Linked DNA regions of Prosthecodimorpha staleyi. The protein of the gene in region 1 interacts with the protein of each later gene in a pairwise test. Links are inferred from orthologs where the notes say so. Each region holds a gene or a part of one and is shown on either strand. Other genes may lie near its edges.

The links.
Region 2: the proteins of dnaE (region 1) and dnaQ interact in binary tests that used the Escherichia coli proteins (3 or more experiments, as listed by UniProt). The link is inferred for Prosthecodimorpha staleyi from one-to-one orthologs.

What each region holds. Positions count from the first base shown.
Region 1 is NZ_JAHHZF010000001.1:145,998-161,484, reverse strand. The notes cover bases 9,964-13,959. They hold dnaE (DNA polymerase III subunit alpha), read left to right. Parts: upstream 9,964-10,309; coding sequence 10,310-13,759; downstream 13,760-13,959. Other genes in these bases: KL771_RS00635 (DUF924 family protein), read right to left, coding at 13,933-13,959. In the rest of the region: KL771_RS00700 (DEAD/DEAH box helicase), read left to right, coding at 1-268; KL771_RS00695 (restriction endonuclease), read left to right, coding at 265-1,179; KL771_RS00690 (Fic family protein), read left to right, coding at 1,487-2,719; KL771_RS00685 (helix-turn-helix domain-containing protein), read left to right, coding at 2,833-3,018; IS66 family insertion sequence element accessory protein TnpB, read right to left, coding at 4,649-5,020; IS66-like element accessory protein TnpA, read right to left, coding at 5,017-5,430; KL771_RS00660 (hypothetical protein), read left to right, coding at 6,639-6,812; KL771_RS00655 (ArsC family reductase), read left to right, coding at 7,389-7,736; KL771_RS00650 (DarT1-associated NADAR antitoxin family protein), read left to right, coding at 8,359-9,300; more of KL771_RS00635, read right to left, coding at 13,960-14,517; KL771_RS00630 (aldo/keto reductase), read left to right, coding at 14,810-15,487. UniProt on the Escherichia coli protein: DNA polymerase III is a complex, multichain enzyme responsible for most of the replicative synthesis in bacteria. This DNA polymerase also exhibits 3' to 5' exonuclease activity. The alpha chain is the DNA polymerase catalytic subunit.
Region 2 is NZ_JAHHZF010000007.1:170,505-184,711, forward strand. The notes cover bases 6,147-8,862. They hold dnaQ (DNA polymerase III subunit epsilon), read right to left. Parts: upstream 8,010-8,862; coding sequence 7,284-8,009; downstream 6,147-7,283. Other genes in these bases: KL771_RS15390 (FxsA family protein), read left to right, coding at 6,147-6,581; secB (protein-export chaperone SecB), read left to right, coding at 6,722-7,201; coaE (dephospho-CoA kinase), read right to left, coding at 8,046-8,678; KL771_RS15410 (shikimate dehydrogenase), read right to left, coding at 8,675-8,862. In the rest of the region: heat-inducible transcriptional repressor HrcA, read left to right, coding at 1-742; ATP-dependent protease subunit HslV, read left to right, coding at 908-1,471; ATP-dependent protease ATPase subunit HslU, read left to right, coding at 1,560-2,876; KL771_RS15370 (helix-turn-helix domain-containing protein), read right to left, coding at 2,919-3,290; KL771_RS15375 (Smr/MutS family protein), read right to left, coding at 3,287-3,907; mltA (murein transglycosylase A), read right to left, coding at 3,941-5,032; KL771_RS15385 (Tim44/TimA family putative adaptor protein), read right to left, coding at 5,121-5,852; more of KL771_RS15390, read left to right, coding at 6,051-6,146; more of KL771_RS15410, read right to left, coding at 8,863-9,559; KL771_RS15415 (Maf family protein), read right to left, coding at 9,556-10,149; KL771_RS15420 (pyruvate, water dikinase regulatory protein), read right to left, coding at 10,155-10,988; hemE (uroporphyrinogen decarboxylase), read left to right, coding at 11,392-12,441; protoporphyrinogen oxidase HemJ, read left to right, coding at 12,446-12,979; transcription termination factor Rho, read left to right, coding at 13,339-14,207. UniProt on the Escherichia coli protein: DNA polymerase III is a complex, multichain enzyme responsible for most of the replicative synthesis in bacteria. The epsilon subunit contain the editing function and is a proofreading 3'-5' exonuclease.

The DNA.
Region 1 (15,487 bases):
CGGTACGGACCTTCAGGAGTATCAGCCGGACTTCGTAGCAGAAACAGATGACTGCATCTTGATGCTCGAACCCAAGGCATCAAACCAGATGACCGATCCGGACGTGTTGGCAAAGCGCGACTCCGCGCTTGAATGGTGCCGGCATGCGAGCGGTCATGCAGCGAGCTACGGCGGCAAGCCTTGGCGCTACGCTCTGATCCCGCATGACGCGATCGCGGAGAACATGACGCTCGTCGGTCTTCTACAGCAGTTCGGAGAGACAAGATGAGCATCCCAGACTACCAGTCGCTCATGCTCCCAGTTCTCCAGATTGCGGCGAAGGGGGAGACCTCCGTTCCGCTTGCGGAAGTGGAGATCGCGGCGATGTTTGCGCTCCCCCAGGAGGAGCGCGACCAGATGCTCCCGAGCGGCAAGCAGCGCGTCCTGCACAACCGGATCCACTGGGCTAAATTCTACCTGACAAAGGCGGGGTATCTGGAATCCCCCAAGCGTGGCCGGTTTGCCATCACTCCCTCGGGAACGGCTTTGCTCGCGAACCCGCCCACCAAGCTTGACACCCAACACCTGCTGTCCGTGCCGGCGTTCCGCGAGTTCTACCGGGCCGATCAACCTGAGGAGACAGTCGGCGCGACGACGCAAGGTGCAGCGCCCAGTGCGACACCCGAGGAAGTGATCGAGGCAGCGTTCAACGCCACGCAGGCCGCGCTTCGAATAGAGCTTTTGGAACGCATCCTCCAGAACGGACCGGGCTTCTTCGAGGGGCTGATTGTCGATCTTCTGGTTGCCATGGGCTACGGCGGTTCGCATCGGAATGCGGCGGCTCAACTCGGTCGAACCGGCGATGGCGGTGTCGACGGCGTTATCAACGAGGATGTTCTGGGCCTTGACCGCGTTTATGTGCAGGCCAAACGCTACACCCCCGGCACATCCGTTGGTCGTCCTGACGTTCAGGCTTTCACAGGTAGCCTAGTCGGGCTCGGTGCGACGAAGGGCGTCTTCGTCACCACCTCGATGTTTTCTCCGCAGGCAGTCGAGTTTGCCGCACGCATCCCGCAACGCGTCATCCTGATTGACGGGAAGAGGCTCACCGAACTCATGATCGAGCACGGCGTCGGCGTCCGATCGAGCCGCGTGCTGGAGTTCAAGCGTATCGACGAGGACTTCTTTGTCGAGGAATGACCGGCACGGTTGCCGCATTTCGCGGTCTTGCGTTCATGCCCAGTGCCTTCGATCTCCCTCTCTCGATGAACAAAGAGAACGCTGGCCGCCGCCGCGGCCCGGTCTCGACAAATTCTCTCTCCTGTTCGTTCAGCCACCTCGGCCGCTCACAGACGGAAAGACCACTCAACGGGCCTGTTTAGATGCCCGCGCATTCTCGACAAGGTCTGGGAAACCGCCTCAGATGCCCGCTTCAAGCTGCCTGGGATGGGTATGCGGATATTGCTCGCATCATACGCCGCAAATTTCGCGGTGATTGCCCTTGTCCATGCGGAGAAAGAAGACCATATTCACCGCGAAAGGTGCGGTGAATATGGTCTATATCCACGAGTTGGAAGATTGGCCACGGTTCAGGTGGGCGGAGGCAGTGATCAGCGGCCCGCTGGCAGCCGTTCGTCATCGCCAGGGCCGGCTGATTGGTCGCATGGAGGCGCTCGGCTTCGATCTCCGGACCGAAGCAGTTCTCGCCACTCTGACCGAGGACGTGGTCAAGTCGAGCGAGATAGAGGGTGAGAAGCTCGACAAGGAGCAGGTGCGCTTGTCGATCGCCTGGCGCCTCGGCCTGGACATCGGCGCGCTCACTCCGGTCGATCGAAACGTCGAAGGCGTGGTCGAGATGATGCTCGACGCCACGCAGAATTATGCCCGGGCGCTGACCGAGACGCGGTTGTTCGACTGGCATGCCTCACTCTTTCCGACAGGGCGAAGCGGCATGACCAGAATCGCCGTCGGCGCCTGGCGCGACGAAAGTTCTGGACCCATGCAAGTGGTCTCTGGTCCCTATGGCCGCGAGCGCGTGCATTTCGAGGCACCGAATGCGGGACGATTGCCTGAGGAGATGGCGGCCTTCCTCGCCTGGTTCGAGAGCGAAAAAAGCATCGACCCTGTGCTGAAGGCGGCCATTGCCCATCTCTGGTTTGTCACGATCCATCCCTTCGAGGATGGCAACGGACGGATCGCCCGGGCGATCGCCGACATGGCACTCGCTCGCTCCGAGGGCAGTCCGCAGCGCTTCTACAGCATGTCGGCCGAGATCCAATTGGAACGGAAGAATTACTACACCGCGCTCGAGCGCACGCAGAAGGGTGATCTGGATATCACGGAGTGGATCACTTGGTTCCTGGCCTGCCTCGATCGGGCTATTGATGGAGCCGAGGCGATTCTTGGCAAGGTTCTACACAAGGCTGGCTTCTGGGGGCGGATGGAGGGGCAGTCGTTGAGCGATCGGCAGCGTGCGATGATCAACCGACTCCTCGACGGCTTCGAGGGCAAGCTGACGTCGTCGAAATGGGCCAAGCTCACGAGGGTGTCGCCGGACACGGCCCTGCGCGACATAAACGATCTCGTGTTACGGGGGTTTTGGTCAGGGATGACGGCGGCGGGCGCAGCACGAGCTATTCGCTCGCGCCCAGCTGATTCGAATCCGAGCCCTATGGAGGCCGACATTTTGCTCCGGATTCGTGTTGCTCGCACTCCGGGGTTCCTTACGAGGATGGAGTGATGAAACCTCTGCCATCTGCGGAGTTTGCCGAGGAAACCTCACAGTGCCACCTACATTTCCGAACTACGATAATTGGTCATATATGAACGATAATCTGGATATATCATTCATATATGGAGGATTGCGTGAGCTCCCCAAAGGCGAGGACCGCCCTTAAAAGGCTTGGAAACGACGTTCGCGGCGCGCGCCTGCGCCGAGGCATCGCCGTAGCCGATCTGGCGGCGCGTGCCGGTACCTCGCCCAGCACGATCGCGCGGCTCGAAAAAGGTGATACTGGTGTTGGTATCGGTGTACTGTAAGCGCTGCCCTCAGGCCACGGCCCCGGCTTCCGCCTTGCGGAACGCCCATGGCAGCAGGTCGTCGATCCGGCTCTGTGGATGCCCAGCGACAATCCGGGTGATGACCTCAGCGAGATAAGCCTGCGGGTCGACGTCGTTGAGCTTGGCGGTCTCGACGAGCGAGGCGATAGTCGCCCAGTGCTCGCCGCCGCCGTCGGAGCCGGCGAAGAGGGCGTTCTTGCGGGTGAGCTCGATCGGTCGGATCGAGCGCTCGACGACGTTGCTGTCGATCTCGACGCGGCCGTCGTCCAGGAACCGGGTGAGCCCCGGCCAGCGCGAGAGGGCGTAGCGGATCGCTTCGGCGAGCTTGCTCTTCTGGCTGATGAGGCCGAGCTTGTCGCGCAGCCACGGCTCGAGGGCGTCGACGAGCGGGCGGGTCTTCTCCTGGCGCACGGCACGGCGCTTCTCGGCCGGACGGCCGCGGATCTCGTCCTCGATCCGGTAGAGCTCTGCGATCCGGCCGAGCGTCTCGCTGGCGATCGGTGCCGGTCCGGATTGGGCGAGTTCATAGAAGCGGCGGCGCACATGCGCCCAGCAGAAGGCCAAGCGCACGGCGTTGCGTTCGGCGAGCACCCGATAGCCCGCATAGCCGTCGACCTGCAGCGTGCCGACGAAGCCGCCGAGATGCCGGACGATGGTCTCGCCCTTGCGGTCCGGTGCGTAGAGGTAGACGACGGCGGGCGGACCCTGCCCGCCGAAGGGGCGGTCGTCGCGGGCATAGGCGAAGATCTGCCCAGTCTTGGTACGGCCCCGGCCCGGATCGAGCACCGGCGCCGTCGTCTCATCCGCGAACAGCTTGTCCGACGCCTTCAGTCTCTCAAACAGCCGCGCGTGGACGGGCTTCAGCAAGAAGGCGGCCTTGCCGACCCAGTCCGCGAGCGTCGAGCGGTCGAGGCGGATGCCCTGGCGTGCATAGATCTGCGCCTGACGGTAGAGCGGCAGGTGGTCGGCGTACTTGGACACCAGCACGTGGGCCACGGTCGCCTCGGTCGGGATGCCACCCTCGATCAGGCGCGCCGGTGCGTTCGGCGGGCGATCGCAGTGCGATCGCTTTGTCCGCCTCACCCTGGACCACGACCTCCTCGCAGGCCCGGCAGGCATACTTCGGCCGGCGGGTGACGAGCACCCGGAACTGGGCGGGGACGACGTCGAGGCGTTCGGAGACGTCCTCGCCCATGGCATGGAGCGGTCCGCGGCAGCAGGGGCAGCTCTTGTCCTCGACGTCGACCACCTGTTCGATCCGCGGCAGATGGGCGGGCAGCGCACCGCGGTTGGCGCGGCGCCGGGCGGCCCGAGCTTCCCGCCGGACCGGGTCGGCCGCCTCGTCGCCGGCGAGCCCCTCGGCCTCCACCTGCTCGGCCTCCTCCAGCGCCAGCAGCAGCTGGTCCTCGGGCAGGCTCTCGGCCTTCCTCCCGAAGCGGTGGCGCTGCAGTTCCTTGATGATCTGGCGCAGCCGCTCGTTCTCGGCGCGCTCGGCCAGGAGCATCGCCTGGAGCGCTCGGGCATCGTCGGGAAGGGTCGGGGCCGCGTCGGTCACGAGGCCGATTCAACCATATCCGTCAGCGATTTGACAGCAGAACGTGGTGCTGGTTCAGCTCGCGGTTCGGGGCTTTGCGACCGTTCGTGTCTCGTGCACCCGTCGCCAGTCCAGCCCCTCCAGGAGGGCCTGCAATTCGGCCGCCGTCAGCCGCACCACCCCGTCCGTGACCGATGGCCAACAGAACCTGCCGTCCTCCAGTCTCTTGGCGAACAGGCAGACGCCGGTGCCGTCCCACCAGACGAGCTTGACCCGGTCGGCCCGCTTGGCGCGGAACACGAAGATCGCGCCCGAGAAGGGATCGGCACCCATCGTCTCCCGCACCAGCGTGGCGAGCCCTTCGGCGCCCTTGCGGAAGTCCACCGGCTTCGTCGCGACCATCACCCGGACGGTGCCGATCGGCGTTCCCGCGACGACGAGGGTCACGACACCCCCTTCAAGGCGCCGATCACCGCCGCGACCAACGCCGGTGATGCGCCGTCGCCGATCCGCACCGTCACCCCGGCAGCCTCCACCTCGATCGCCGCTCCGGCAGGCTTCCGAGTGCGGCCGCTCTTCGGCCGGCCAGGCCTCCGGCACTTGCGCGGCTTCGCGACGGTCTCCGCCTCCGGCTCCGGCGCGACTACGGCAGGCACGAAGGCGAGCGCATCGGCCTCCGTCCGCTTGCGCGCCTCCCGGCGCCAGGTGAACACCTGCTGCGGCGTCAGCCCATGCCGGCGCGCAACCTCGGACACGACCGCCCCGGGCTCCAGCGTCTCGGCCACGATCCGCGCCCGATCATCTGCCGTCCACCGCCGCCGGCTGAGCGAGCCGTTGATCACCTCGAAGCGGCGCACCTCGGCCCGCGGCTCAAGTCTAGAGCGTTTCATGTTTTGATAGAAGCATATCCAGCGTTGGCCAGGTAGTTTGCGCATTCGCGCGGTGAGATGGTTTCGACGAGTGCGCCGACGTGTCGCCAAGTCTCCTCGACGGTTCGCTTCTGGGCGACCCGCATCCAGTGCTTGATCTTGGCGAAGGCCTGCTCGATCGGGTTCAGGTCCGGCGAATAGGGTGGCAGGAACCAGAGCCTGGCGCCGGCGGCCTGTATGGCCTGGCGGATGGCAGGCGATTTGTGGCTGCCGAGGTTGTCCATCACGACGATGTCGCCTGGCCTCAGCGTCGGGACGAGTTGTTGCTCGACATAGGCGCGGAAGCAGCGGCCGTTGATCGGGCCGTTGAAGACACAGGGGGCAGTGAGGGCATCGGCGCGCAGCGCGCCGAGAAAGGTCAGCGTGCGCCAATGACCCTGGGGAGCGAAGCCCTTCAATCGCTTTCCCTTCGGCCCCCAGCCGCGGATCGGCGCCATATTGGTTTTGATCCAGGTCTCGTCGATGAAGACAAGGCGCCCGGCGTCGAGGCCCTTCTGCCACATCTGCCAGCGACGCCGACGGCGCGCGATGTCGGTCCTGGTCTGCTCAAGCGCATACATCGTTTTTTTTGAAGCGCAGGCCCTCGTGCCGCAGGAACTCCCACACGGCGTTGTGCGAGACGATGACACCTCGCGCCGCCAACTCGGCCTTCAGCCCATGCAGCGTCAGCTGTGGGTTCTGGCTGATCCGCTCGGCGATGAAGGCCCGGTGCGGCTCCAAAATCCGCCGCCGATAGCCACCCATCTTTGCCGGCGCCACCGAGCCCGTCGCCCGTTGACGCTGCGACCACTTCACCACCGACGACACAGCCACGCCGAACCGCGCCGCCACCGATCGGGTCGTCTCGCCCGCCAGAACCGCCGCCACCACACGCTCACGCAGATCGTTCGAAAGAGCTCGCGCCATCCGATGCTGGCCTCCGCCCAGCCAGCATCTTGAATCACACTCTCAACCAAACCGGAATCCTCTCCGATTCAGATTCAAGCTGAAACGCTCTAGGGCCAAGTCCAGACACAAAACGATCCTCCAACGGATCGTCAAAATCGGCCTTCAAGCGGCGGGGAGGAAGGTGGGACCGGGACAGCGCTTACGGTGTACTCGCCGGCATTCTCGTAGTTCTGGGGCTTGTCGAGCGCTTGGCCGACCTCATCGATATCCGTAAGGACGATTTGGGTCTGGCGCTCGCCTCCGAACAGTTGCCACAGCGCGGAAGGACGTATGCAGCGAAGCTGCGCAAGCAGAATGCGCGCGCGTCTGAGGCCACGGTTGGGAAAAAGGACATCGTTGACCCGGACGGTGTGACCTTCTGATGCCTGTGTCGTTCTTGGTGGGAGCTTGAAGCCCGTTAGGGGCCTTTCGGGTGAGGCCATGGCGTCAAATTCGAGGAAAGGCATGGCAGGTATCATCGCGCGATGTTTCGCAGTCAATCGCGAACTTTTGTGATCGGCTCTGGCTATTTTTCCCGCGCTTCGTATATAATGCAAGCGTATGGATCGACGCCGCACACCGCGCCACATTTATTGTGGAAAAACAATTGCGTATTAATCTGACGGTAATCGTCGAATTCTTCGTTTTACACTCATCGAAAAATCAAATACTTACCGCTCCGGTTAATCATCGAGTGGGAGTGAGAGGTTGCTCCTCTGCGTTTCGTGCCGGGAAAGAGTCTCGGCGCGACGCGGAGGAGCGAAATTCTGCGATTGAAAGCAGGTTCTCGGATTCTGTCTGCCCGGTTTTCAGTGGGGTAGGCTTTCGATCGAGGGAATCTAATTGAATGTCCTTGTTCGTAGCCAAGCATATTGTCGTTGGATTGATGATCGAGTACTCCGGTTCGCAAGAACCCGTTCCATTATGCGGAAATTTGGATTGGCGACGCGGAGAGCCTGATGTTGGTCCATATCTTCGGTATCAAGGCGTGCGACACGATGAAGAAGGCGCGCGCGTTCCTTGAGGCGCAGGGCATCGAGACTGTCTTCCACGACTACAAGGTCGAGGGCGTGACGGCGGATCGTCTTTCCGGCTGGATCGCGGCAGTCGGCTGGGAAGCGCTCCTGAACAGGTCCGGCACGACCTTCCGAAAACTGCCCGAAGCCGATCGGCAGGACTTGACCGAGGCTAAGGCCGTCGCCCTGATGCTCGCGCATCCCTCGCTGATCAGGCGGCCCGTCTTGATGAACGGAGCGGAGATCCTGGTCGGTTTCAAGCCGGAGACCTATGCGCGGCTCGTTGGGTGAGGGGCCGGCCTCGATCGAGGACCTTCGGCCTGCGGGTCATGCGCCGGGCCGGCCGGGATCGTGATCGTGTGGCGGCGGACCGCGCAGGCGCCGGCCCGGCCGACGACCTGCCTCGGCTCGCGCCTGCTTACGCGCGTCATGGTAAGCGAGAGCGGCGGTGCCGGAGGGGAGGACCGGGGCCGATCTCGACATCGCCGCCGGGCCTGCCGGAGGCCTGCATGAAGCCGTCGGCGGCACAGATTATCGAGGCATCGCAACAGGTGCCCGGCGGCCCGAATTCGCAGAAGATCCGCGCCGGTTACGCATGCCAAAGCCGCGTCGTTCACCTCTCCTGCGACGCCGCCCGAGCGGGACGCGACCTCCGAGGCGCGGCACGCACACGGGCGAGTCGACACCGTCTTTGCACCGTGCAAGGCTGAAATCCGGCCCGATAGATCGAGGGCCCAAGCGGGCGTCGGATGGTGAAAATGCGCAGACGGGCAGGCCATGCGTTTTAGAGAACTGCCCGCTTAGCGGGAACTCTGCCGGAGCGGACGGCCCGGCAATATTGACATGGTCGCGGGTCGCCGGCCGGATCCAGGGCGAGCCTGATCTCATAGACGCCGACAAGGACCATGAGCCGATGGCTGAACGTCCCGTCTTCGTGCCGACCCCGGCCGAACCGCACTGGGTGCACGAAGTTCGCTTGCCATTCAAATGGCATTCAGGCTTCTCCTCATCGCAAAAGAAGAAGAACGTCCTGGCCTTGCGCGACTCTGCAAAGCAATCCGGCATTGCGCCGGTTCTCGAGGTTTCCAGCCAATCTGACCTGGCCTTGGGTCGCGCCTTGAGTGCGTTCAATCTGAGGACGGACATCGAGGGGCTGAATACGACGGTGGAATGCGCCTTCCAGGGCAGCAAGGTCTTTGCCGGTGGCGGGCCCTATACCGACCTTTACGAGACCGACAGCCGGTCGGCCAAGACGGACGAACGGCTCCGTCGATCGGGCCGCCTCGTCCAATTCCAGCTGCAGGGAACGGACTACCCGCTCGATCCGCCGACGGTCTTCTATGACTGGCTCTATATCACGGCGCTGAGCCGATTGCCCGTGGAGAGCACCGCGCTTCTTGACTATGCCGGTTTTACGGACATCGAATTCAACCCGGAACGCTCGTTGAACTGCCAGGCGAGATCGTGCGCGCTTTTTGTCGCCCTTCGAAAGGCCGGAGCCTTCGCCCGCGCCTCTCGTCCTTCGCCGCGTTCCACGCGACCATGTCCAAGACCGAAGGTCCCGATCAGACGTAGGGTCATGTGGCACCCGGCGGTCGACCGCCTGCGAGGCCAATTTGAACCCCGCATTCCCGATGCCCACCATATTCAATTTCGAAGGCTACGACATCCGCGGTCGCCGCTAGGCGCGGCTCCGCACACCGTGAGGGTGGACGGAAAGGCCGGCTTCGTGGCTTCTGATGGGACGAAGTTGGTCTCTACGCCCCGATCCTCGGCTCGAAGCCGCCGGCCGCTCGCCGGTTCAAGCTGTGGGGCACTGACATGGTCAGGCGTAGCAAGACATTTGAAGAACTAACTTCACGCCAGACGCTGCCGCAGAGAAGCCGGCAAACACCGCACCAAACCTGTTCATCCTGGCGCTTCGTTCGACGGAGACCCTATAGGGGTCATCGTCTGGAACGCCATCCCAATAGGAGAGCATGGCGGTGGCTTGCCTGCGGACGAAAACCAGCAACCTGCGGCCAAGAAGGCAAACGCTGCGAAACCAATGTCAGACAGCAGAGAAACCATAGACCACTTCTGGGGTAGAGGCCCGACAAAGTCCTGGGGGGGTAGAATCTCAACTAAGTCTTTGAAAAATAAATATAAAAATGCCGTGGCGCGCCCTACGGGAGTCGAACCCGTCTTTGCAACGTGAAAGGCTGCCGTCCTAACCGATAGACGAAGGGCGCGTGCGGGGGTGTATAGGCGGGTTCGGCCGGTCGGACAAGACGGTTTCGGCGGACATTGTCCCTTTCATTCGATCTTTCAACAGCGGATCCGGCGCGGGCCCCGGAATTGGCTCGCCCGGGGCGCGCGCGATCCGCATCTCTCCTGTGGATGAAGGCGCACTGCCGGTGGATCAAATGGGGATTGACGAAAGAACAAAACACGAACAATATGGGGATAACGGCCGCTGGCGGCCAATTTCGGGAGGTCGACATGATGGTGTTCATGCGTGAGGTGGTATCGGCGGGCGCTCTGCTGTCCTTCATGGCGATGCTGGCGGTCTGGGCCGACGTGATCATGCGCGCCGGCTGAGCTCGGAACAAAACAGGAATAACCGAGCGCCGGGTTATCCACAAGCACCGGCTTTGCGGGGACGGCCGGGATCGATGCGTTGCCTTGGCTGGACCTTGCGCGGAAGAGTCCGGGGCGTCCCGGACCGTCCGCCATCTGATTCGGCGGTCGGAACCGGGGCGGGGGACGTCGAATCGGGTGCGCGACGGCCGGGTCCGTGCCTGGGTCTGTCCGGACCGGGCGGCTTGGCGGGGCGCGCGGGGCGGTTCGGGGTCGGGTGTGAAGTTCGGTATCGGAGCGGGCGGGTGGGCGGAGAAGTCGGGTTCATCCATGTCAGGGCCCATTCGGCCTATTCCCTGCTCGAGGGGGCGTTGCCGCTCGGCAAGCTGATCGAGGCCGCCAAGGCGGATGCGCAGCCGGCGCTCGGTCTGGTCGACACCGGCAATCTGTTCGGGGCGCTCGAATTCTCCGAGAAGGCGTCCGAGAAGGGCATCCAGCCGATCGTCGGCTGCCAGGTGGCAGTCGATTTCGGTGAACCGGTCGAACCGGGCCGCCGGACGGCCCTGAACCCGAAGCGGCCCGCACTGGTGCTGATCGCCGCCACGGCGGAAGGCTGGGCGAATCTCGTTCGCATCGTGTCGCATTCCTTTCTCGGCACGGAAGGGACCGAGGATGCGCATGTGTCCGTCGACTTCCTCGGCGGCCATGCCGGTGGGCTGATCGTCTTGTCGGGGGGGCCGGGGGGACCGATCGACCGCGCCTTTGCCGAGGGGCGGGCCGACCTTGCTCGGGCCCGCCTTGAACGGCTGGCGCATTTGTTCGGCGACCGGCTCTATGTCGAGCTGCAGCGCCACATGGTCGAGGCCGAGCAGGCGGTCGAGGCGGATCTGATCGACCTCGCCTATGACCTGCATTTGGCGCTGGTGGCGACCAACGAGCCCTTTTTCCGCAACCGCGAGGATTTCGAGGCGCATGATGCGCTGATCGCGATCTCGGAAGGCAGGGTCGTCGCGGAGGAGGACCGGCGGCGACTGACGCCGGAGCACGGGTTCAAAAGTCGTGCCGAGATGGTCGCGCTGTTCGCCGATCTGCCCGAGGCCTTGGCCAACACGATCGAGATCGCACGGCGCTGCTCCTACCGCCCGCTCAAGCGCAAGCCGATTCTGCCGCGTTTCGCCGGTGTCGGCCAGGATGCGGAAACGGCCGAGCGGGAGGAGGCGCTGGAATTGCGCGCGCAGGCCGAGGCCGGCCTGGAGCAGCGGCTCGCCATTCACGGCACCGCACCGGGCCTGTCCGTGCAGGACTACCGCGAACGGCTCGCCTTCGAACTGTCGATCATCGTCCGGATGAAGTTCCCGGGCTACTTCCTGATCGTGTCCGACTTCATCAAATGGGCCAAGGCGCAGGGCATCCCGGTCGGGCCGGGTCGCGGCTCGGGCGCAGGCTCGCTGGTCGCCTGGTCGCTGACCATCACCGATCTCGACCCGCTGCGCTTCGCGCTGCTGTTCGAACGCTTCCTCAATCCCGAACGCGTCTCGATGCCGGACTTCGACATCGACTTCTGCCAGGACCGGCGCGACGAGGTGATCCGCTACGTCCAGCAGAAATACGGCCGCGATCAGGTCGCCCAGATCATCACCTTCGGAACGCTGCAGGCGCGTGCCGTGCTGCGCGACGTCGGCCGCGTGCTGCAGATGTCCTACGGGCAGGTCGATCGGCTCGCCAAGCTGGTGCCGCAGAACCCGGCCAATCCGGTCACGCTCGCCCAGGCGGTCAGCGACGAGCCGCGCCTGCAGGAGGCGCGCGAACAGGAGGCGATCGTCGAGAAGCTGCTCGACATCGCCATGAAGCTGGAGGGGCTCTACCGGCACGCCTCGACGCATGCCGCCGGCATCGTGATCGGCGACCGGCGGCTCGACGACCTGGTGCCGCTCTACCGCGATCCGCGCTCGGACATGCCGGTCACCCAGTTCAACATGAAATGGGTCGAAAGCGCCGGACTGGTGAAGTTCGACTTCCTGGGCCTGAAGACCCTGACCGTGCTGCAGACCGCGGTGGCGCTGGTCCTGAAGGAGCACGGTCGTGCGGTCGATCTCTCGGCCCTGCCGTTCGACGATCCGAAGACCTACCAGCTCCTGGCAAAGGGCGAGACGGTCGGCGTGTTCCAGCTGGAAAGCCAGGGCATGCGCAAGGCGATCGCCGACATCAAGCCCGATCGTTTCGAGGACATCATCGCGCTGGTCGCTCTCTATCGGCCGGGTCCGATGGCCAATATCCCGGTCTATGGCGCGCGCAAGCAGGGTCTGGAGACACCGGACTATCTGCATCCGCTGCTCGAGCCGGTGCTCAAGGAGACCTACGGCATCATCGTCTACCAGGAGCAGGTGATGCAGATCGCGCAGCTTCTGTCCGGCTATTCGCTCGGCGAGGCCGACCTGCTGCGCCGCGCCATGGGCAAGAAGATCAAGGCCGAGATGGACGCCCAGCGCGCCCGCTTCGTCGACGGCGCCCTGAAGCAGGGGCTGGCGCGCGAACAGGCCGATACCATCTTCGATCTGCTGGCGAAATTCGCCGACTACGGCTTCAACAAGAGCCATGCGGCGGCCTATGCGCTGGTCGCCTATCAGACCGCCTGGATGAAGGCCAACTATCCGGTCGAGTTCCTGGCCGCGTCCATGACGCTCGACATGTCCAACACCGACAAGCTGAGCGATTTCCGCCGCGAGGCCATGCGGCTTTCGATCCCCGTCATGGCGCCGGACATCCGCCGCTCGGGCACCGCCTTCGACGCGGACAATGGCCGGATCATCTATGCGCTGGCGGCCGTCAAGGGGGTCGGCACGCAGGCGGTCGACCATCTCGTGGCCGTTCGGTCCGAGCGGCCGTTCCGCGACATCTCCGACTTCGCCCGCCGCATCGATCCGCGCCAGCTGAACAAGCGGACGCTCGAAAGCCTGGTCGCCGCCGGCGCCTTTGACGGCCTGGAGCCCGATCGCGGCCGCCTGTTTCACGGCCTCGACCAGATCGTCGGCGAGGCCAACCGGGTCCGCAAGGACAGCGAGGACGGCCATTTCGACATGTTCGCGGGGGGCGGGGCGGAGAAGCCGCTGCGGCTTCCCGAGCAGGGTTGGACGCCGGCCGAGCAGTTGCAGCGCGAGCATGCGGCGATCGGCTTCTATCTGTCGGCCCATCCGCTCGACGAATATCGCAAGGTTCTCGAAGAACAGCGGGTCCAGATGTGGGCGGAGTTTCAGGAATCGGTCAAGCGCGGCGGCAATTTCGGGCGGCTGGCCGGCACGGTGACCAGTCGCCAGGAGCGCAAGACCAAAACCGGCAACAAGATGGGCATCGTGCGGATGTCGGATCCGACCGGACAGTACGAGGCGGTGATCTTCTCGGAGGGCCTCTCCAACTACCGCGACCTGCTGGAGACCGGGCGTTCGATCATTCTCTACGCCAATGCCGAGGAGCGGGCGGAGGGCATCAGCGTGCGCATCGAGAAGGTCGAACCTCTCGAAGTCATTGCAAGCCGTTCGAAGCAGAACCTGCGAATCTTCCTGCGCGATCCGAAGCCGATCGAAAGCCTCGGCAAGCAGCTCGAGCCGCGCGGGGAGGGCGAGGTCTCCTTCGTGCTCCTGGTCGGGGCGGGCGAGCGCGAGGTCGAGGTCAAGCTGCCCGGCAAGTGGCGCGTCTCGCCGCAGGTCGCCGGCGCGCTGAAGGCGGTGCCGGGCGTGGTGCAGGTGCAGGTCGTGTAAGGCGGAGCCCGGCGCCGGTTTAGTCGGTGGGCGGCCCTCGTCGAGGGGGAGGGGCGCGTTCGGGTGTAACGGCTCCGGGTGAGGTCGGCGGGTCTGGGAGCTTGCCGAAAGGCCGTCGGGACGGACGGGCGTGCGCTCCTCGGTCGGCGTCCGTGCGACGGGCCTGGGGCGGGTCAACCGCGGAAGGCGTCCGGATCGGCCAGGTAGGCGTGTTCGTCGGGGCGGCTCAGGCGGCCCAGGATGGCGTTGCGGTGGGGAAAGCGGCCGAACCGCGCGACGATTTCGGCATGGTGGCGTGCCCAGCGCGGGGCGTCGCCGCCGAGGCCTTCGGCCAGGAAGACGGACAGGGCCTGGTCGGCCGGATCTTCGGAATGCATGAAGGGGAGGGCGAAGAAGCGGGCGAGTTCGGGCGGGAAGGCGCGGTCGAAGCGGCGTTCGATCGCCCGGTGGGCGGTCCGCCGGGCGGCCGGATCGGTCGCATAGGCGTCGGCCGTGCCGCGGAACATGTTGCGCGGCATCTGGTCGAGCAGGAGGACGAGCGCCAGCGCACCGTCGGGCGTCTCGGCCCAGCGATCAAGCCGGCCCACGCGGGCGTCCTGCCAGGCGCTCAGGAAGGCCGCGCGACAGCGGGCATCGAAGCCCGGCCCGCCACCGAACCAGAGCTCCGGTCCGGCCTCGAGCCAGAAGGCGATCACGTCGTTGGCGTTCAATGCCGTGGCGTTCGACAGGGCGGCGTTCGGCATGACATCGTGCGACATGGCGGCTCCAGAAGGGGTCCTGCGTTGCGGCGCAGGATCGTCGGAGTGGCAGGATAGCGGGCCGTTCAACGCCGACAAGTTGGCGACCGAAACGCTGCCGATCGGCGCGGCCATGGCGGTCAAGAGCCGGCCGTCGAGCCCAGGCGTCGCACGGGCGCTGGGGCGTGCGGCATCTCGGCCGGATCCGGGCGGCGGTTCCATTGGGCCTTGCCGCCGTGAAGACATAGAGGACCCGTGCCGGTCGACCCCAGGGGGCGATCGGAACGGGTCCGGACGTAGGGAGAATTCAGGCATGCGGACGAAGCCATTCGGGGCGGGCGGCGCGAGCGTCGCGGCCATCGGGCAGGGGACGTGGAAGCTCGACGGCGACGAGCGGGCGGAGGCGGTCGCGGCGCTGCGGCGCGGGCTCGACCTCGGCATGAGCCATATCGATACTGCCGAGATGTATGGCGAGGCCGAGCCGCTGGTGGCCGAGGCCATCGCGGGCCGGCGCGATGCGGTCTATCTGGTCACCAAGGTGCTGCCGCACAATGCCTCGCTCCAGGGCACCAAGGCGGCCTGCGAGCGGTCGCTGCGCCGGCTGAAGACCGACCGGCTCGACTGCTACCTGCTGCATTGGCGCGGGTCCGTGCCGCTCGCGGAGACCATCGGCGCCTTCGAGGACCTGATCGCGGCCGGCAAGATCCTGTCCTGGGGCGTCTCGAACTTCGATGTCGACGACCTCGATGAGGCGCTTTCGATCGCCGGTCCGGGCCGCATCGCCTGCAACCAGGTGCTCTATCACCTGGAGGAGCGGGCGATCGAGCATGCGGTCATCCCGTGGTGCGCCGCCAACGGCGTCGCGGTCACGGCCTATACGCCGTTCGGATCGCCCGGCTTTCCGAACGCGGCGTCGCGCGGCGGCCGTGTCCTGGCCGAGATCGCGGGCCGGCACGGCGCGACACCCCGCCAGGTGGCGCTGGCCTTCCTG
Region 2 (14,207 bases), on another replicon or contig:
CGGGGCGCCGCGCTCGTCCGAGCAGGTGCTGACCGAGGCGAGCCAGCTCCTGTCCGGCCTGTCGCGCGGCGCCGGCATCGTGCTGACCAACAAGTCCGACCTGCGCCTGAAGCATATCGAGTTCGTTCGGCTGGAGCCCGGCAAAGGCCTCGTTGTGCTGGTCGGCGAGGACGGCAATGTCGAGAACCGGATCGTCGACCTGCCTGCCGGCCTGCCCTCCTCCGCCCTGGTCGAAGCCGCCAATTTCATCAATGCCAATATCCGCGGCCGGACGCTCAACGAGGCGCGCGCCGAAATCGAGCGGCTGCAGATCGAGCGCCAGGCGCAGCTCGACGAACTGACCGCGCGCGTGGTCGAGGCCGGGCTGGTCAGCTGGGCGGGCGCCGCGGAGGGTCGGCCGCAGCAATTGATCGTGCGCGGCCGCTCGAACCTGCTCGAGGACGTGAAGGCGGCCGAGGACCTGGAGCGGCTGCGGCTGCTGTTCGACGATCTCGAACGCAACCGCGACCTGATTCAGCTGCTCGGCTCGGCCGAGCGCGGCGACGGCGTGCGCATCTTCATCGGCTCGGAGAACAAGCTGTTCTCGCTGTCCGGCTCGTCGCTGGTCGTCTCGCCCTATCGCGACAAGGAGAACCGCATCGTCGGCGCCCTCGGCGTGATCGGCCCGACCCGGCTCAACTACGGCCGCATCATCCCGATGGTCGACTTCACCGCCAAGGTCGTCGGCCACCTGCTGGGCTAAGGCACACGGCGGCGCGGACGGCGGGTGCTGGCAATTCCGCAAAGCCATGCCTACATGCCGGTCCGACCACCCCTGCCCCAGCGTTCCCGTCCCGGCGGACCGGCGATCTTCCTGCTGCCGTCCGTCCGCTCCGCCGTTCCGGAACCGCTCCCGGAGTATCCTTTCATGGACGATACCCGTTCCTCCGCCCCCGTCTGGCACGGCACCACCATCCTGGCGGTGCGCAAGAACGGGCGCGTCGTGCTGGCCGGCGACGGCCAGGTCAGCGTCGGCCAGACGGTGATGAAATCGACCGCCCGCAAGGTCCGCTCGATCGCCAAGGGCGAGGTCATCACCGGCTTCGCCGGCGCGACCGCCGATGCCTTCACGCTGTTCGAGCGGCTGGAAGCCAAGCTCGAACAGTATCCGCGCCAGCTGACCCGCGCCTGCGTCGAACTCGCCAAGGACTGGCGCCAGGACCGCTACCTGCGCCGGCTGGAGGCGATGATGCTGGTCGCCGACAAGGGCGTCACCCTGGTTCTGACCGGCACCGGCGACGTGCTCGAGCCCGAGGGCCATGTCATGGGCATCGGCTCCGGCGGCAACTATGCGCTCGCCGCCGCCAAGGCGCTGATGGATACCGACCACGACGCCGAGACCATCGCCCGCAAGGCCATGGCGATCGCCGCCGAGATCTGCGTCTACACCAACACCAATCTGACGATCGAATCGCTGGCGAGCGAGCTCTGATGGCGGCTTCGCCGCTGGCGGCCCTGCCACTCGCCCGCCGCTCCCGCCGTCACACCACTTTGCGGCTCCGCCGCCCGGACACGCCCCGATGACCAGTTTCTCCCCGCGCGAAATCGTCTCCGAACTCGACCGCTACATCGTCGGCCAGAAGGACGCCAAGCGCGCCGTCGCGGTCGCGCTCCGGAACCGCTGGCGCCGCCAGCAGCTCCAGGGCGCCATGCGCGACGAGGTGCTGCCGAAGAACATCCTGATGATCGGCCCGACCGGCGTCGGCAAGACCGAGATCTCGCGCCGGCTGGCCAAGCTCGCCAACGCGCCCTTCCTGAAGATCGAGGCGACCAAGTTCACCGAGGTCGGCTATGTCGGCCGCGACGTGGAGAGCATCGTGCGCGACCTGGTCGAGGTCGGCATCGGCCTCGTCAAGGCCGCCAAGCGCGAGCAGGTGCAGGCCAAGGCGCATCTCTCCGCCGAGGAGCGCGTGCTCGACGCGCTGGTCGGCAAGGGCGCCAGCCCGGCCACCCGGGAGGCCTTCCGGGCCAAGCTGCGCGCCGGCGAGCTCGACGACAAGGAGATCGAGATCGAGGTGGCGCCGGCCGGCCCGGGCGCCGGCATGCCGAATTTCGAGATGCCCAACCTGCCGGGCGGCGTCGGCGTGATCAATATCGGCGAGATGATCGGCAAGGCCCTCGGCGGCAACCGGAAACCGCGGCGCGTGCAGGTCAAGGACAGCCACAAGCTCCTGATCGCCGAGGAATCCGACAAGCTGCTCGATCAGGACCAGGTCGTCCAGGAGGCGATCCGGGCGGTCGAGGATGACGGCATCGTGTTCCTCGACGAGATCGACAAGATCTGCGCCCGGTCGGACAGCGTGCGCGGCGGCGCCGACGTCAGCCGCGAGGGCGTGCAGCGCGACCTGCTGCCGCTGATCGAAGGCACGACGGTGGCGACCAAATACGGGCCGGTGAAGACCGACCACATCCTGTTCATCGCCTCCGGCGCCTTCCATGTCGCCACCCCGGCCGACCTCCTGCCCGAGCTGCAGGGCCGCCTGCCGATCCGCGTCGAGCTGAAGCCGCTCGACCGTGAGGATTTCCGCCGCATCCTGACCGAGACCGAGGCCAGCCTGATCAAGCAGTATGTCGCGCTGTTGCGGACGGAGGGCGTCGAACTGGTCTTCACCGACGACTGCATCGACGAGATCGCCTCGGTCGCCGTCGACATCAACGCGACGGTCGAGAATATCGGTGCCCGCCGGCTGCAGACCGTCATGGAACGGATCCTCGACGATATCTCGTTCACGGCGGCGGACCAGTCCGGCCAGACCATCACGGTCGACCGCGCCTATGTCCGCGCCCATATCGGCGACCTGGCCAAGAACGCCGACCTGAGCCGGTTCATTTTGTGAATCCGGTCGGCCTGGGCAGCGTCGACCGGAGCGGGTGAGGCCTCAGACCCCGTCCTTGGCGGCGGCGGCGCGCAGGCGGAAGGTGAGGTCGCGCAGGGAGGCCTTGGACAGGCCGCGGATGCGGGCGGCGAGCAGGTTGGCGAGTTCGGTCGCCTCGGGCTCGAGGCCCGAGGTGTCGATCACGATGCGCGGGTCGGAGGCCTCGGCGAGGCGCTGCAGCTCCTCGGCCTCGTCCCAGATGACGTTGAAATAGGCGATGATGCGCTGGACCATGAACCAGGTCGGCACGCCGCGCTTGCCATGTTCGAGCGCCGACAGATAGGCGGCCGAGACGCCGAGGCCCTCGGCCATCTGGCGCAGCGTCACGCCGCGCTGACGGCGCAATTCGCGCAGCTTGGCGCCGAACGGGGTCATGGCTCGATCTCGATCGTCAGGTGGCGCGGCCGGCGCAGGCGGACATAGAGCGCACCGGCGCCGCCATGGGCGGTATGGGCCTCGTCGAAGCCGATCACCACGTCGCGCAGGTCCGGCATGGCCAGCCATTGCGGCACGACCCGGCGCAGGATGCCGCGCTCGGTGCCGTCGAGCGCATAGGGCCCCGACGAACTACGGCCCTTGCCGGTGATCACGATCACCATGCGGGCGCCGCGGGCCTGCGCGCCGGCCAGAAAACGGCGCAGTTCGCGATAGGCGTCGTGCTGGGTCATGCCGTGCAGGTCGAGCCGTTCCTCGATCGCCATGGTGCCGCGCACCAGCTTGCGCCGGGTGCGCGTGTCGATCGGGGCCAGCGGGGTGGGCGAGGGCTTGGCCTTCGGCTTGCCGGCGGTCCCGGATGCGTCGGGCGCAGGATGGCGCGGCGGCGGCGGATGGGCGGTCGGAGAGGCGGCCGAGACGGGCGCATCGTCGTGGACCGGCTCGGTCAGCGGTTCGGCCGGGGCGGGAGCGGCCGCCTTGCGGCGCCGGCGGCGGGCGAGGAGCGGGGAGACCGATTCGGCCACCTTGTCCCAGAGCGCCTTCTCCTCCTCGCTCAAGCCACGATTGCGTCGCCGCCCGCCGCCCATCGTTCACTCCTTCGGCACGAGCAGCACGAAGGCACGGGGCGCGTGCCGGATCAAGCCGGCGCGACGTCCCGCATCCGCGCCGCAGCCGACGAAGACATCGCCGCGCGCCGGCCCGACGATGGCCGAGCCGGTATCCTGGGCCATCATCAGCCGTCGGAACGGCGTCAGTGCGCCGTCGGACCCGAGCGGCAGGTCGGCATCGAGGTAGATCGGCGTGCCGAAGGTGTGCAGCAGCCGGTCGACCGCCAGCGACCGGCCAGGCGTGATCTGCACCCCCGCCGCCGCGACCGCGCCGAGGCCGGGATCGAGGTCCGGCGTCTCGCGGAAGAAGATGTAGGAGCGGTTCTCGCGCATCAGCGCCCGGCCGCGCGCCGGATCGGCCTTCAGCCAGGCGATCAGCCGGTCGGCGGTCATCTCCGCGGCCGGCGCAACGCCGCGTTCGACAAGCAGCCGGCCGATCGACGTATAGGGCCAGCCGGCCTTGCCGTCATAGGTCACCCGCAGGGTGCCGCTATCGGCGAGACGGATGCGGGCCGAGCCCTGGACATGGATGAAATAGGCCTCGACCGGGTCCTCCAGATAGACCAGTTCGAGCCCGCGGCCGGCCAGCACGCCGTCCTCGATCGCGGCCCGGTCGTGATAGGGCACGATCCCGTCCGGGCTCGACCGGGCGAAGGCGAAGGCCGGATCGAGGCCGGGCGGCCGGTTGTGGTCGCGGATGTCGACGAGATCGTCAGGGCGCCGGTACAGCGGCACCGTGAAGCGGGCGGAGGGGACGCGCGAACCGTCGACTTCCGGCTCGAAATAGCCGGTCAGGAAGGGCGTGCCCTCGGCCGGCTCGACCGCCATCGGGCGAAACCGGGCCTCGAAGAAGGCGCGTGCCGACCGGTCGTCGAAGGGCGCCGCCTCCAGGGCGGCGCGTGCGATACGGACGAGCGCCGCGCCGTCGACGCCGAGCGCCCGGGTCCGCGGCGGCTCGTCGATCATCCGGGCGGCGGAGAGCAGGAAGGCCGTCATGGCCTCGCCGTGACGATCCTCGGCCCAGCCGGGGAGGGCGGCGAAGGGCAGGTCGCGAAGGCGGAAACCGATCGGCATGTCGGGCATCGGGCTCGGCGGGGTCGGGGTGAGCCCTGGAGCCGGCAGCGCCGGGGCGCAGTCGGCGCGGGATCTGGGAGGCTGGCGATCAGTCCGGCGTCTTGGTGGCGACCAGGTACCAGTTCGGATCGGCGGAGCCGGCATTGCGCTCGAAGGTCCAGATGTCGACCAGGTCGGAGACCTTCGTCGGATCGCCGTCGATCACGTCGCCCTGGGCATTGCGGGTCACGGTGATCAGCTGGCTGACGAAACGCACGGTGATCTGGACGAAATTGGCGCGCATCCCTGCTTCGACGATCTCGGCCTTGTCGATGCCGACGAAGGTGGTCTCGACCTTCTCGCCGCGGGATTCGCGATCCTGGATCGCCGCGGAGAAGCCGTCGAAGACCTCCTTGGAGAGGAGCGGGCGCAGGGCCTTGCGGTCGCCGGTGGCGAAGCCGGTGACGATCATCTCATAGGCGGCGCGGGCGCCGGCCAGGAAGTGGTTCGGCTCGAAGGTGCGGTCGGCGGCCATGACGGCGCGCAGGGCGCGGTCGAGCGCGCTGCCTTCCGGCACCGGTTCGCCGGTCTCTCCGACGGGCTCGGGCCCGGACCCCGGAGCGCCGCGCGGGGGCATCGGGATGACGTTGTCACGATCGCCGACCTCGGGACGATCGCGGCCCTGATAGGGATCGACCGGCGGACGCTCGCTGCCGGTCTTGCGGCCGAGCACGCTCCTCAGCCGCAAAAATACGACCACCGCGAGCACGAGGAATATGATGTTGTAGAAGTCGAGTATTTGACCCATCGTCTCCCGGACCTCGCTCGCGGCGGCGGCCATGGAGCGGTCGCGTCGCGTCGTCTGTTATGTAGTCTATCCCGAAGCGGGATCCAGACGGAAGCGCAACAGGATCGACGCGTCGGCGCGCACATCCGGCGACGGCTCTTCCCTGATGACGCCGCAATCCCCATGTGGATCTGCGCCCGCCGTCGACGGATGCCGTATCGGACATCGGGACATGACAGAGGATCCGCCGCAATGCCCGCCGGGCTCATCCTGCTTCTGGCCTTCCTGGCCTGGCCGTTTCTGGAGATCGCCGCCTTCATCGCGGTCGGGCGCGAGATCGGCATCCTGCCGACACTGGCGACCATCGTCGGCACTTCGTTTCTCGGCGCCGTTCTTCTGAAGCAGCAAGGCATGGCGGCGCTGATGGCGATCCGTCGGGAGATGCGGCACGGCGAACTGCCGCCGCAGGCGATCGGCCATGCCGCGCTGATCGGGCTGGGCGGCCTCCTGTTGCTGCTGCCCGGCTTCGTCAGCGACATCTTCGGCATCCTCCTGTTCCTGCCGCCGATCCGCTCCCTGATCCTGGCCGCCCTCGCCCGCAACGCCACCATCGTGGTCGTGCGCGGGCGCCGATCCGGCGTCGGCCGCACGGTGGTCGATCTCGACCCGGAGGAATGGCACGAGACGACCCCACCCGCGTCGCGGCCCCACCCGACCGCGCAGCCCGACCCGACCGCGCGGCCGCGGATCACCGGGCCCGACGAGGATGGGCGCCGGCCGTAACGGCACGGCGTCTTTCCGGCAGCAAAGCCCCGTCCTTGTGACGGCGGGTGCAACGTGCTAGCGGAATTGCGCCTTTCGGGGCGTGCGACCGTCGACAGCCGGTCCGGCCCACCAATCGAGGACCACGGATCATCATGAGCATGGACGACGGCAACGGCACCAGCATGGGCCCCGGCGAAGGCGCCGCCCCCTCGGTCAACGTGCTGGCCCAATATGTGAAGGATTTCTCGTTCGAGAATCCGAACGCGCCCCAGTCGCTGCAGCCGCGTGAAGCCGGGCCGCAGCTCAACATCAACGTGAATGTCGGCGCCCGCCCGCTCTCGGCGACCGAGTTCGAAGTCGACCTTTCGCTGCAGGCCCGTGCGGGCCAGGGCGCGGAAGTGATCTTCGCGGTCGAGCTGGTCTATTCCGGCCTGTTCCGCATCACCAACGTGCCGGAGGAGCATCTGCACCCCTTCGTGCTGATCGAGTGCCCGCGGCTGCTGTTCCCGTTCGCGCGCCAGATCGTCGCGGACGCGACCCGCAACGGCGGCTTCCCCCCGCTGATGATCGACCCGATCGACTTCGTCGCGCTCTATCAGCAGAATCTGGCGCAGGCCCAGGCCGGCCAGCCGAACTGATCCTTGCCCGATCAACACCCGGTCGGATTGGGGGCCGTCCTTCGGGGCGGCCCTTTCGTTTGCGTGCGGCGCCCCGCCGACGTCATCCGGCCGCGGCCGTCGGTGCCGGGTCTTCGGCCTCGTATTTCTTCCAGACCGACTGCTCGCCGAGCTTGGCGACAAAAGCCTGATGGGCCGCCAGTTCCTCCGCGGTCAGGCGCGGCGGCAGCGGCTCGGGGCGTGGGCCGGCGCGGCGCCGTGCGACGAAGCCGCCGCGACCGTTGCCGCCGTCGGATGCCGACAGGCCGAGGGCGGCCTGCTTGCCGCCGATCAGCTCGATATAGACCTCGGCGAGCAGTTCGGAATCGAGCAGGGCGCCGTGCTTGGTCCGGCGGCTGTTGTCGATGCCGTAGCGCGAGCAGAGCGCGTCGAGCGAGTTCGGCCCGGCCGGATGGCGGCGCTTGGCCAGCGCCAGGGTATCGAGGACCAGTTCCGGCGGCACCGGCGGCATGCGCAGCCGGGCGAACTCGGCATTGATGAAGCCGATGTCGAAGGAGGCGTTGTGGATGACCAGCCGCGCATCGCGGATGAAGGTCGCAAAATCCTCGGCGACGGCCGCGAAGACCGGCTTGTCCTTCAGGAACTCGTCGGACAGCCCGTGCACGTCGAAGGCCGCCTTGGGCATCGACCGCTCGGGGTTGATGTAGACATGGTAGCTCTGGCCGGTCGGAATATGGTTGACCAGTTCGACGCCGCCGATCTCGACGATCCGGTCGCCGGTGCGCGGGTCGAGCCCGGTGGTTTCCGTGTCGAGTACGATCTCACGCATGCTGGGTCATCCCGGTCGAAGCGAGACGGAATCGAATCACTCGGCCCCCTTTGTGGCAAGGGGCCGCCGGCCGGTTGTCCCCGACGACATCTGCGCCAGGACGCGCAGAAGGCCATCGACCTGGATTTCGGCCGCCGCGAGCCCGCGGCCGGTGTCGATGACGAAATGCGCCCGCCGCCGCTTCTCCGCATCCGGCACCTGGCGCGCCAGGATGGCGTCGAGCTTGGCCTGCGTCATGCCCGGGCGGGCCATCACGCGGGCGCGCTGCACGGCCGCATCGGCCGAGACGACCGCAACGGCATGGACGCGCGCCGCGCCGCCGGTCTCGAACAGGAGCGGCACGTCGAGCACGACGACCGGCCGGCCGCCCCGGCGCGCCGCGTCCAGGAAGGCCGTCTCCTCGGCCCGGACCAGCGGATGCACGATGGCCTCCAGGCGCCGGATCTCATCGGGACGACCGAGCACGCGCGCCGACAACAGATCGCGGTCGACGACGCCGTCCCGAGAGGTGCCCGGAAAGGCCGCCTCGATCGGAGCGACGGCGGCACCGCGATAGAGCCGGTGCACGGTCGCGTCGGCCTCATGCACCGGGATACCGCGGGCCATGAACATGGCGGCGGTGGTCGATTTGCCCATGCCGATGGAGCCGGTCAGGCCGAGGACGATCATAGTGCGCGGCCCTCGATATCGGCGACGATCCGCGCCCTGAGGCCGGCATCGACGGACGGCCGGAGCCCGAACCAGCGCTCGAAGCCGGGCACGGCCTGATGCAGCAGCATGCCGAGCCCGTCGACGGTGCGGAGCCCCCAGGAGGTGGCCAGATCCAAGAGATCGGTCACCAGCGGAACGTAGACGATGTCGGTGATCAGCGCATCGCCGCGCGCGCCGCGCAGATCGAGGCCGATGTCGCCGATGCCCTTCATGCCGAGCGAGGTGGTGTTGACCAGGATGCGGGCGTCCCAGAGTAGGGCCTGGCGCGCCTCCCACGGATAGGCCTCGCTGCCGCCGCCGAAGGTGCGGACGAGGTCCTCGGCCCTGGCGACATTGCGGTTGGCGATCTTGGGCCGGAAGCCGCGCTGGATCAGCGCCCAGACGACCGCCCGGGCCGCGCCGCCGGCGCCCAGCACAAGGGCAGGGCCGGGCTCTTTGTCCCATCCGGGTGCCGTCTCGTCGAGATTGGCCAGAAAGCCCAGGGCATCCGTGTTCGTGCCGTAGAGCTTTCCACCGTCGACCCACAACGTATTCACAGCCCCGATGGCGCGCGCGACCGGCTCGACCTCGTCGCAGGCGGCCAAGGCGGCCTCCTTGTGTGGCACGGTGACGTTGCCGCCGGCATAGCCGCTTTCTGGGAAGCGCTCGAGGAAAGCATGAATCTCGTTCGGCGCGACGGCGACGCGCTCGTAGGTGCCGTCGAGACCGGTGCGGTCGAGCCAGTAGCCGTGGATCAGCGGCGAGCGGGCGTGATCGACCGGCCAGCCGATGACGCAGGCGCGGGCGCCGAACCGTCCGGCGGCAGGCGGGGAGACGGCAGGGGCCGTAACCGCGGTCATGGATCGATCAGGCCCCGGGCTCTGAGTTCGGCGAGGAGCGGCAGCATCGGCAGCCCCAGGATGGTGAAATAGTCGCCTTCGATCCGATCGAACAGCCGGATGCCGAGCCCTTCAAGCTGGTAGCAGCCGACGCTGCCCAGCACCGCATCACCGGTCGCATCGAGATAGGCACCGATCGAATCCGCCGAGAGCGGCCGGACCGTCAGGCTGGCCGAGGACAGGTGCCGCCAGACCACGCTGCCGTCGACGGCCAGCGACAGGGCGGCATGGAGCTGATGGGTCCGCCCGGCGAGGCGCGCAAGCTGGGCTTCGGCACCGGCGCGGTCATCGGCCTTGACGAAGAGCTCCGGCCCGAGCCCGAGCGTCTGGTCGGCGCCGAGCACCAGGTCGCCCGGACGGCGGCGCGAGACGGCCAGTGCCTTGGCGTCGGCGAGATGGCTGGCGATCGTTGCCGGATCGGCCCCGCTTAGCAGCAGCGGGGCCTCAACGTCGCGTTCGTCGATGCCGGCGCCTTCGACATCGAAGGCGATGCTGGCGCGGGTCAGCAACTCGATGCGGGTTGCGCTCTTGGAGGCGAGGACGAGGCCCATGCCGGTCACGCGAGCGGCCCCTTGCGGTCGCGCTGGAGCGCGATGATGCCGGCTGCGGTCTCCTCGATCGAGCGGCGGGTCACGTCGATCAGCGGCCAGCCGTTGTCGGCACAGAGCCGGCGCATCTGGGCGATCTCCTGGGCGATGGCCTGGCGATCGACATAGCTGGTGTCGAAGGCCCGGCTTCCGAGCGAGAGGACCCGGTTCTCGCGGATCTGGGCGATCCGCTCGGGGCTCGCCACCAGACCGACGATCAGCGGCCGCGTCGCGGCGAAGACCGATTCCGGGATCGGAACCCCGGGGACGAAGGGGATGTTGGCCACCTTCACGCCGCGATTGGCCAGGTAGATCGAAGTTGGCGTCTTGGAGGTGCGCGAAACGCCGATCACGACGACATCGGCGTCGTCGGCATCCTCGGCCAGCTGCCCGTCGTCATGGACCAGGGTGAAGTTGAGCGCGTCGATGCGTCGGAAATAGGAGGCGTCGAGCTCGTGCTGGGCACCGGCCTTGTAGGTCTGGGCGACGTTCAGATAGGTCCGGAACACATCATGGACCGGCGACAGGACCGACACGCAGGGCGCACCCTGATCGCGACAGAAGCGCTCCAGCCGCTGAGCCAGTTCGGCATTGACCAGCGTATAAAGGACGATGCCCGGCGAGGCCTCGATCTCGATCAGGGCGCGGTCGAGCTGGCGGTCGTTGCGCACAAGCGGATGGACATGCTCGATCGCCTCGATGGAATCGTATTGGGCGGCGGCCGCCCGGGCGACGGTGATCAGGGTCTCGCCGGTGGAATCCGAAACCAGATGGAGATGGAAATAGTTGGTCACCTTCTGCACGGAGTTTTCCCCAGCCTTCGGCCGATCCGTGGAAAACCCGGCCGGATCGCGTGTCGACCGGCCAGTCATACCCCTCGGGCAAAAACGATCAACAGGGACCTTCGCCGGAGAGAGTGCGAAGCCGGCTTTTCCCGATCGTTGGGCAAGGGGCCCGAACCGAGACGGTCATGGACTCCCTATCCACAGCGGGCTGTCTCCGCTGACGGTCGTTAATGCCTTGTTTACCGCGGTAAACGAATGGTTAACGCCGGAGCCGTGGATAAATCTACCGCGCCGCAGCACCCCTCGGCAACGCCCTGTGGCGTTTCACGTGAGTCATTGTGGAGGACCGCCGATCCCGGTAATTCAGGATCAAAGAGTCAAAACAATCACTTCGTGAATCGAAGGGTAGAAGGGGAAGGCTGTGGATCAGGACGCGAGCCGGAAAGAGCGCAAGCTGATACGGGTGCTCGACGGCGAGACCGTCTTCCCCCCGCCGATCTGGGTGATGCGGCAGGCGGGCCGGTATCTGCCCGAGTACCGGGCGACTCGGGCCGAAGCCGGCGGGTTCCTGGACCTCTGCTATTCCCCGAAGATGGCGACCGAGGTGACCCTGCAGCCGATCCGGCGCTACGGCTTCGATGCGGCGATCCTGTTCTCCGACATCCTGGTCATCCCGGATGCGCTGGGTCAGCCCGTGCGCTTCGTGGAAGGCGAGGGGCCGCGGCTCGATCCGCTCGATCTCGCCGAGGTCGGCCGGCTCGATCCGAGCCGGGTGCTCGACCATCTGGCACCGGTCTTCGAGGCGGTCGAGCGCATTCGCGCCGGCCTACCCGGCGAGACGACCCTGCTCGGCTTCTGCGGGGCACCCTGGACGGTCGCCACCTACATGATCGCCGGACGCGGCACGCCCGACCAGGCGCCCGCCCGCCGTGCCGCGTTGAGCGATCCAGACGGCTTCGCCCGCCTGATCGACATCCTGGTCGAAGCCTCGATTGCCTATCTGGCCCGGCAGATGGCCAGCGGCGCCGATGCCGTCCAGATCTTCGACACCTGGGCCGGGGTGCTCGACGAGGCCGAGTTCGATCGCTGGGTGGTCGAGCCGACCCGGCGCATCGTCGCCGGCCTGCGTGCCCGCGTGCCGGGTGCCAGGGTGATCGGTTTCCCGAAGGGGGCTGCGGCGGCGCTGCCCGATTTCGCCGCGCGGACCGGCGTCAACGCGGTCGGGCTGGATTGGACCGTGCCGCTCGGCTACGCCCGCGACATGCTGCAGCCGCGCATCGCCGTACAGGGCAATCTCGATCCGCTCAGGGTCATCATGGGCGGCAGGACACTCGACGAGGGCGTCGATCGGATTCTGGAGACGCTCGGCGGCGGGCGGTTGATCTTCAATCTCGGCCATGGCATCACGCCGGACGCCGATCCGGCCATGGTCGGTCGGCTGGTCGAACGCGTCCGGGCGGCGCAGAGGTGAGCCGATGAACTCCGCCTATCGGCCACGCGCCGCTTCGCCGGCCGTCCGCGCCGCCATCGCCATCGCGGTGACCGTCGCGATCCTCGCCGCCGTGATCGCCACGACGCCGGGGCAGGCCTATCTGTGGATCAAGTCGCTGCATGTGGTTGCGATCATCTCGTGGATGGCCGGCATGCTCTATCTGCCGCGCCTGTTCGTGAACCATTGCAGCGTCGCGGTCGGCTCGCCGGAATCGGTCCTGCTGAAGGGCATGGAGCAGCGCCTGCTGCGCATCATCCTCAATCCGGCCATGATCATCGCCTGGGTGACCGGGCTGTGGATGGCCTGGTCGGTGTTCGGCTTCCACGGCGGCTGGCTGCACGGCAAGCTCGCCCTCGTGCTGGTGCTCTCGGGCGTGCATGGCCATCTCTCGGCCTCGGTCAGGGCCTTCGCGGAGGACCGCAACCGCTACAGCGAACGGACCTGGCGTGTTCTCAACGAGGTGCCGGCGCTCCTGATGATCGGCATCGTCGTCCTGGTCATCGTCAAGCCGTTCTGACCACCCGATCCTGAGCCGCAGGACCCGTTTCGACGGCCGGGCGGGGTCCGGATCCGGCCGGATGCTTTTCCTCGGCGTGGGGGGCTTGTTCGAATCCTCGCGCCGGACTAAATTCTCTCCGCCCAGCCCACGCGGACGGAGCGTGGCGCGCCTTGCGCCGCCCCGGCGGACCCCTCAGGATCATCATCCGATCGGGTCGTCCATCGACCGGATATCGCCCCGCCCGCCTTTTCCCGTCCGCATCCGCGTACTCGTCCCGCTTCCGCGTCCGCCCATAACCGACCGGAACGTCAGACGAGCGGACCTGCTTTCCGAAACGATCGGTCGCAATGCTCACCGCCCCCGAAAGACTCCCGCCGATGCAGCAGTTGAAGCTTCAGGATCTTAAATCGAAGTCGCCGACCGAGCTTCTTGCCTTTGCCGAGGAGCTCGAAGTCGAAAACGCCAGCACCATGCGCAAGCAGGAGCTGATGTTCGCAATCCTGAAGCAACTGGCCGCCCAGGAAGTCGAGATCATCGGCGAAGGCGTCGTCGAAGTCCTGCTGGATGGCTTCGGCTTTCTACGGTCGCCTGATGCGAACTACCTGCCGGGTCCCGACGACATCTATGTTTCACCGTCGCAGATCCGCCGCTTCTCGCTGCGCACCGGCGACACGGTCGAGGGCCATATCCGCAGCCCGAAGGAAGGCGAGCGCTATTTCGCACTGCTGAAGGTCAACTCGATCAATTTCGAGGATCCCGACAAGGCCCGCCACAAGGTCCATTTCGACAATCTGACGCCGCTCTATCCCGACGAGCGCTTCCGGATGGAGATGGACGAGCCGGTCGGCAAGGACATGTCGTCGCGTGTGATCGACATCGTCGCCCCGCTCGGCAAGGGCCAGCGCGCGCTGATCGTCGCCCCGCCGCGCACCGGCAAGACGGTGCTGCTGCAGAACATCGCCCGGTCGATCACCACCAACCATCCGGACTGTTACCTGATCGTGCTGCTGATCGACGAGCGGCCCGAGGAAGTGACCGACATGCAGCGCACCGTGAAGGGCGAGGTGGTGTCCTCGACCTTCGACGAACCGGCCGTGCGGCATGTGCAGGTCGCCGAGATGGTCATCGAGAAGGCCAAGCGCCTGGTCGAGCATGGCCGCGACGTGGTCATCCTGCTGGATTCGATCACCCGCCTCGGCCGCGCCTACAACACCGTCGTGCCGTCCTCCGGCAAGGTGCTGACCGG